Regions from separate parts of the Streptomyces sp. NPDC001153 genome, predicted to be linked through region 1. Evidence: riboswitches for the same ligand, from Rfam matches in the RefSeq annotation. Region 1 holds a riboswitch; the other holds the start of a gene.

Region 1 (3,556 bases):
AGCGTCTTGAGTCCATCACCGGTGTTCAGGACCACCGTGGTCTTCGTCGGGTCCAGGACGCCGTCCTTGACCAGCTTGCGGGTGACGCCGACGGTCACACCGCCCGCGGTCTCGGCGAAGATGCCCTCGGTGCGGGCCAGCAGCTTGATGGCGTCCACGACTTCCCCGTCCGTCACGTCCTCCACGGCACCGCCGGTGCGGCGCGCGATGTCCAGGACGTACGGCCCGTCGGCAGGGTTGCCGATGGCGAGGGACTTGGCGATGGTGTTCGGCTTCTGGGGCCGTACGACGTCGTGGCCCGCCTTGAAGGCGGTCGACACCGGCGAGCAGCCCTCGGCCTGCGCACCGAAGATCTTGTACGGCCTGTCCTCGACGAGGCCGAGCCCGACCAGCTCCTGCAGACCCTTGTCGATCTTCGTCAGCTGGGAGCCGGAGGCGATCGGGACCACGATCTGGTCGGGCAGCCGCCAGCCGAGCTGCTCGCAGATCTCGTACGCGAGCGTCTTGGAGCCCTCCGCGTAGTACGGCCGCAGGTTGACGTTGACGAAGCCCCAGCCCTCGCCGGCCGGGTCGCCGATCAGCTCGGAGCAGAAGCGGTTGACGTCGTCGTAGTTGCCCTCGATGCCGACGAGCTCGCCGCCGTAGACCGCGGCCATGACGACCTTGCCCTGCTCCAGGTCGTGCGGGATGAACACGCAGGACCGGAAACCGGCGCGGGCCGCGGCGGCGCCGACGGCACCGGCGAGGTTGCCGGTGGAGGAGCAGGACAGGGTGGTGAAGCCGAAGGCGCGGGCGGCCTCCAGGGCCTGGGCCACCACGCGGTCCTTGAAGGAGTGGGTCGGGTTGCCGGAGTCGTCCTTGACGAACAGGCCGCCGGTGACGCCGAGTTCGCGGGCGAGGTTGTCGGCCTTGACCAGCTTGGTCCAGCCCGGGTTCAGGTTCGGCTTGTCGGCCACGTCGGCCGGGACCGGCAGCAGCGGCGCGTACCGCCAGATGTTCGCGGGGCCGGACTCGATACGGCGGCGCAGCTCTTCGGTGTCGTAGGCGGAGAAGTCGTAGGCGATCTCCAGCGGACCGAAACACTCCTCGCAGGCGAACACCGGACCGAGGGGGACGCGGTGACCGCACTCGCGACAGCTCAGGGCCGCGGCGGGACCGAGGTCTACGGTGGAATCGGTGGAGCTTGCAACTGTCTGCACAGCCATGGAGGCGAGGCCCTTTCTCCTCATCTTCCTCACGACGCACCTCGCCGTGAGACGGATTTGGCACCTTCCCTAGCCGGGAGCCTCGCGGAGCGATCGAGCCTGATCAGGCCGATCTACGAGTACCGACTGGAGGGTTGCCGGGGCTTCATCGGGCCGTGTCCCTCTGCCCCTCTGGATGAGCGGTATGCGGTTGTGAACGCGCTCCGACCCCCGACATGCGATGGTCATCGGCGTTGTTCAAGACTGTAACCGAAGGCCAGGAGAGTTGAGATAGTCGTCCGAACCGCGAGATGGATCACACGGTGCAGCCCGTGCGATCACGAACAGTGAGGAGCCGCAGACCGTGCTGGAAGAAGTCGAGCGCTGGCTGGCCACCCGCTCCTGGTCCGTGGCCGATCGCCCGCTCCACCGGATCCTGTGCGCCAAGCAGCGCACCGGCCAGACGATCAGTGTCGTACTGCCCGCGCTCAACGAGGAGGAGACGGTCGGCGACATCGTCGCCGTCATCCGGCACGACCTCGTCGAGCAGGTCCCCCTCGTCGACGAGATCGTGGTGGTCGACTCCGGCTCCACCGACCGCACCTCCGAGGTCGCCGCCGCCGCGGGCGCGCGGGTGGTTCACCGGGACGAGATCCTGCCCCGCATTCCCGCCGTCCCCGGAAAGGGTGAGGTGCTGTGGCGCTCGCTCCTGGCCACCAGCGGGGACATCGTCTGTTTCATCGACGCGGACCTGCGGGAGTTCTCCTCCGACTTCGTCTCCGGGATCGTCGGCCCGCTGCTCACCGAGCCCGGGGTGGACCTGGTCAAGGGCATGTACGACCGCCCGCTGGGCGGCGCCACCGGTCAGGGCGGCCGGGTCACCGAGCTGATGGCCCGCCCCCTGCTGAACATGCACTGGCCGCAGCTGGCCGGCTTCGTCCAGCCGCTCGGCGGCGAGTACGCGGCCCGGCGCTCGCTGCTGGAACAGCTGCCGTTCCCGGTCGGGTACGGCGTGGAGCTGGGCATGCTGGTGGACGCCCTGCACCTGGTCGGTCTCGACGCGCTGGCACAGGTGGACGTGGGCGTGCGCAAGCACCGCCACCAGGACGGGCAGGCGCTGGGCCGGATGGCCGCGGCGATCTACCGCACGGCCCAGCTCCGGCTGGCCCGCGGCCATCTGATCCGCCCCTCCCTCACCCAGTTCGAGCGGGGCGAGGAGGGCTTCGAGCCGCGCACCTACTCGGTGGACACCGAGGAACGGCCGCCGATGGTGGAGATCGCGGAGTACGCCGAGCGCAGGGTGGCGTGAACCGGCCGCGGGGTCGTATACGTCGGCGTGCCGGACGTGGCCGTACGTTTGAGCGTTTCCGGGCCGGGCTAGGTTGAGGACCATGGCTTCCACGCACGGTGCTGCCGAGAGAGCTCAGGTGCTGGTCGCGTCCAACCGCGGCCCGGTTTCGTACACGGTGGACGACGAGGAGGGGGCCGGTTCGCTGCGCGCCAAGCGGGGCGGCGGCGGGCTGGTCTCGGGGCTGTCGGCCATCGGGCCGGACACGGACTCGCTGTGGGTGTGCGCGGCGCTCGGCGACGGGGACCGGGAGGCCGTACGGCGTGCGGGCGGCGGGCTGCTGCCGGGCGAGGACACCGCCGGGCAGCGGGTGCGGATGCTGGACATCGACGCGCAGGTGCACTCGGACGCCTACAACGGCATCGCCAACTCGGTGCTGTGGTTCGTGCACCACATGCTGTACCAGACCCCGCTGGAACCGGTCTTCGACGCGGAGTTCCGGCGGCAGTGGGCGTCGTACGAGGCCTACAACCGGGCCTTCGCCGAGGCACTGGCCGAGGCGGCGGGCGAGGGCGCGGCGGTGCTGGTGCAGGACTACCACCTGTGCCTGGTCCCCGGCATGCTCCGCGCACTCCGCCCCGACCTGCGGATCGGCCACTTCTCGCACACGCCGTGGGCGCCCCCGGAGTACTTCCGGCTGCTGCCCGACGACATCGCCGCCGAGTTGCTGAACGGCATCCTGGGCGCGGACCGGGCGGCATTCCTGACCAGGCGCTGGGCGGACGCGTTCACGGAGTGCTGTCACGCGGTACTGGGACCCGGGGCCCCGGCCGTGCGGGTCGGTGTGCACGGGCTCGGCGCGGACGCCGACTTCCTGCGCAAGCGGGCCCATGAACCCGATGTGGACGAGCGGATGGCGGCCCTGCGCGAGGAGATCGGCGAAGGCCGCGGCACCATCGTGCGCGTCGACCGCACCGAGCTGTCCAAGAACATCGTGCGCGGCCTGCTGGCGTACCGGCAGCTGCTGGACGACCACCCCGAGTGGCGTGAACGGGTGGTGCATCTCGCGTTCGCCTACCCGTCG
Region 2 (3,556 bases), on a different contig from region 1:
GCGACCGCGACAAGGTGCTGCACGGTCGCGAGACCGGCATCATCAAGCGCCTGCCGCACGGTGAGTTCATCGAGGTGCACGAGCCGCTCAGTCAGGAGCAGCTGCACACCCTCACGGCTCACCACCAGTACGAGCCGGCCGAGATCGGCCCGACGGTCGACGAGAACGGTGTCGAGCGCAAGGTGCCGGCCTCGGAGAAGCTCCGGGTGAAGCTGTCCAGCGCCTACTACGGCGAGGACAACCAGATCCCGAAGCCGACCGTCGACGAGTACAAGGAGATCACGAGCGGCCACGGCCACCACTGATCCAGGCGTCGCCACACCACGCCGAAGGGCCCCGTCCGGGTTACGGACGGGGCCCTTCGCCGTGTCCCGGGCTGGATAGGGTGGGATCACACGGTTTCTTCTACGACACACAGGAGCGGCTATGAGCGCTGTGACCCCCGCTGGAGGCGACACCGCGGCGGGCCGCTCCTGGCCCGCCCTGCTGAACGGCCTGCTGGACGGCCGGAACCTGTCCGCCGACGACACCGCGTGGGCGATGGACCGGATCATGCGCGGCGAGGCGACCGACGCGCAGATCGCCGGGTTCGCGGTGGCGCTGCGGGCCAAGGGACAGACGGTGCAGGAGATCACCGGTCTGGTCCGCACCATGTACGAGCACGCGAACGTGATCGAGGTGCCCGGCCGTACCGTCGACATCGTCGGTACGGGCGGCGACGGGGCCAGGACGGTGAACATCTCGACCATGTCGTCACTGGTCGTCGCCGGTACGGGCGCGAAGGTCGTCAAGCACGGCAACCGCGCCGCGTCCTCCGCCTCCGGGTCCTCCGACGTCCTGGAGAAGCTGGGCGTCAACCTCGACCTCACGCCCCGACGGGTGGCCGAGGTCGCGGAGGAGGCCGGCATCACCTTCTGCTTCGCGGTCAAGTTCCACCCCGCGCTGCGTCATGTGGGCGCCGCGCGTGGTCAGTTGGGCATCCGGACGGTGTTCAACCTGCTCGGTCCGCTGACCAACCCGGCGAAGGTGCGGGCCCAGGCGGTCGGCGTGGCCGTCGTCCGCGAGGCGCCGATCGTCGCGGGCGTGCTCGCGGAGCGCGGCAACTCCTCGCTGGTCTTCCGCGGCGACGACGGGCTGGACGAGCTGACCACGACGTCCACGTCCCACGTCTGGGTCGTGCGGGACGGCAAGGTCACCGAGGAGACCTTCGACCCGCGGGACGTCGGCATCGACCTCGTCCCCGTGGAGGCGCTGCGCGGCGGCGACCCGTCGCACAACGCCGAGGTCGCCCGTCGCCTGCTGGACGGCGAGCGGGGCCCGGTACGGGACGCGGTGCTGCTGAACTCCGCGGCGGCCCTCGTGGCCCTGGACCCGACGGACGCCCCGCTCGCCGACCAGCTCCGCGCCGGCATGGCCAGGGCCGCCGAGTCCATCGACTCGGGGGCGGCGAAGCGGACACTGGAGCGCTGGGTGGCCGCGAGCAACGCCTAGCGGTCACCGACGGTCGTCCCGCGATCCGGACACGGGTTGCGGGACGACGATCATTTCGCGTACGTTCCTGTACCAGGTCATGAGTGACAGTCATGAGGCCCCGGCCGACTGTCCGGCAACCCTCCGTCCGTGGCGGGGTGCCCCGGGTGAGGACCAGGCCGTAGGCAGCGAGGTCTACGGCAAGCGCGGACCCCTCGCGCGCTGCTGAGAGCGCGGGACCAGGGGTCCTGGTCATCGAGGGAGCCTTCCGTGAGCAAGCGAATGCGATAGGGCCGCAGAGCCCCGCCTCCGCATCCCCCTTTTTCTCTTCTTTCCGTACGTCGTCTTCGGCGTACGTTCTCACGGGAGTTCCCCATGTCCGTCTTCACCGCTGCCGCCGACCAGTCCGTTTGTGCCCCCCTGCCCGTTCTGGGCCGGGATGTCACCGTCCCGCTCGTCACCGGCGGCGAGGTCACCTACGCGGCCCTCGACTACGCGGCCAGCGCCCCCGCCCTGCAGCGCGTCTGGGACGACGTGGCCGCCTACGCGCCGTACTACGGCAGTGTCCACCGCGGCGCCGGCTACCTCTCCCAGCTCTCCACCGACCTGTTCGAGAACGCCCGCCAGACGGTCGCCGAGTTCCTGGACTGCCGCGCCGACGACCAGGTGGTCTTCACCCGCTCCACCACGGACTCGCTGAACCTCCTGGCCCGTGCCCTCCCGGCCGGCTGCCAGGTCTTCGTCTTCGAGACCGAGCACCACGCCTCCCTGCTGCCCTGGCAGGGCGCCCGTGTCACCTACCTGAACGCCCCGCGCACCCCGCAGCAGGCCGTCACGGCCCTGGAGCGGGCCCTCGCCGACCGCGACCCGTACGGCCCGGCCCTCGTCTGCGTGACCGGTGCCTCCAACGTCACCGGCGAGCTGTGGCCCGTACGGGAGCTGGCGGCAGCCGCCCACGCGCACGGCGCCCGGATCGTCCTGGACGCCGCCCAGCTGGCTCCCCACCACCCGGTGTCCGTCCGTGACCTGGACGTCGACTGGGTCGCCTTCTCGGGCCACAAGCTGTACGCCCCCTTCGGCTCCGGTGTCCTGGCCGGCCGCGCCGACTGGCTGCGCGCGGCCGAGCCGTACCTCGCGGGCGGCGGCGCCAGCCGCAAGGTGACCCGGCGTCAGGACGGCGGTGTGGACGTGGAGTGGCACGAGAGCGCCGCGCGGCACGAGGCGGGGTCGCCCAATGTGATCGGCGCCTACTCCATCGCGTCCGCATGCAAGGCCCTCACCGAGGCCGGCTGGGACACCCTGGTGGCCCGTGAGCAGCACCTGATCGCCAGGGTCCGCGAGGGCCTGGCGGAGGTCCCCGAGGTGAAGATCCTCTCCCTCTTCGGCGACGAGGCCCCGCGCGTCGGAGTCATCTCCTTCGTCGTCGAGGGCTGGAACAGCTCCCACTTCGCCGCCGCGCTCTCCGCCGAGTACGGCATCGGCGTCCGCGACGGCCTCTTCTGCGCCCACCCCCTGGTCCGCACCCTCCTCGGCACCGACCCCCAGGCCCAGGGGGAATGCGGAGCCCCCGAGGCCGCCCCGGGCGAGAGGTCCCTCAACGCCATCCGCGTGAGCTTCGGCGCGGGCACCCCCGACGAGCATGTCGACCGCTTCGTCACGGCGGTGAAGGAACTGGTCACCGAGGGTGCCGAGTGGACGTACCGCACAGAGGACGGCCGCTGCGTACCTGCGGTGTGAAGCCGACGCCAGGGGTAGCGCCCCAAAGGGGCGCGGGGAACTGCGCGACAAGCCACAACGAACCCGCGCCCGCCGGCGTACCGCACCCGGCAGACGAGAAGGCGATACACGCCTGAGCGGCGCAGCCCCTAGTTGTCCAGGCCGATCGAGAACGCCGCTTCCAGGTCGTGCTGGGAGTAGGTGCGGAACGCGACGTGCGTGTCGGTGGCCTCCACGCCGGGGATCTTGCTGATCCGGCCGGGGATGACATCGGCCAGGTCCTCGTGCTGCCGGACCCGGACCATGGCGATCAGGTCGTAGGTTCCGGTGACCGAGAAGACCTCGCTCACGCTCTCCAGCGCGGCGATCT

Evidence for each region. Region 1 has a riboswitch for S-adenosylmethionine ahead of thrC (threonine synthase). Riboswitches for the same ligand answer to the same signal wherever they lie in the genome.
Region 2: linked by a shared signal. The riboswitch ahead of ACWDEN_RS13360 (aminotransferase class V-fold PLP-dependent enzyme) and the one ahead of thrC (threonine synthase) in region 1 are both predicted to bind S-adenosylmethionine.

Annotation. Positions count from the first base shown of each region.
Region 1 is NZ_JBSFJZ010000002.1:146,444-149,999, reverse strand. It holds gene thrC (threonine synthase) at 1-1,205, opposite strand, end outside; SAM riboswitch class I at 1,223-1,387, opposite strand; gene ACWDEN_RS02710 (glucosyl-3-phosphoglycerate synthase) at 1,549-2,493, shown strand; gene ACWDEN_RS02705 (alpha,alpha-trehalose-phosphate synthase (UDP-forming)) at 2,576-3,556, shown strand, end outside.
Region 2 is NZ_JBSFJZ010000010.1:6,566-10,121, forward strand. It holds gene qcrB (cytochrome bc1 complex cytochrome b subunit) at 1-305, shown strand, start outside; gene trpD (anthranilate phosphoribosyltransferase) at 427-1,491, shown strand; SAM riboswitch class IV at 1,567-1,683, shown strand; gene ACWDEN_RS13360 (aminotransferase class V-fold PLP-dependent enzyme) at 1,846-3,207, shown strand; gene ACWDEN_RS13365 (Lrp/AsnC family transcriptional regulator) at 3,336-3,556, opposite strand, start outside.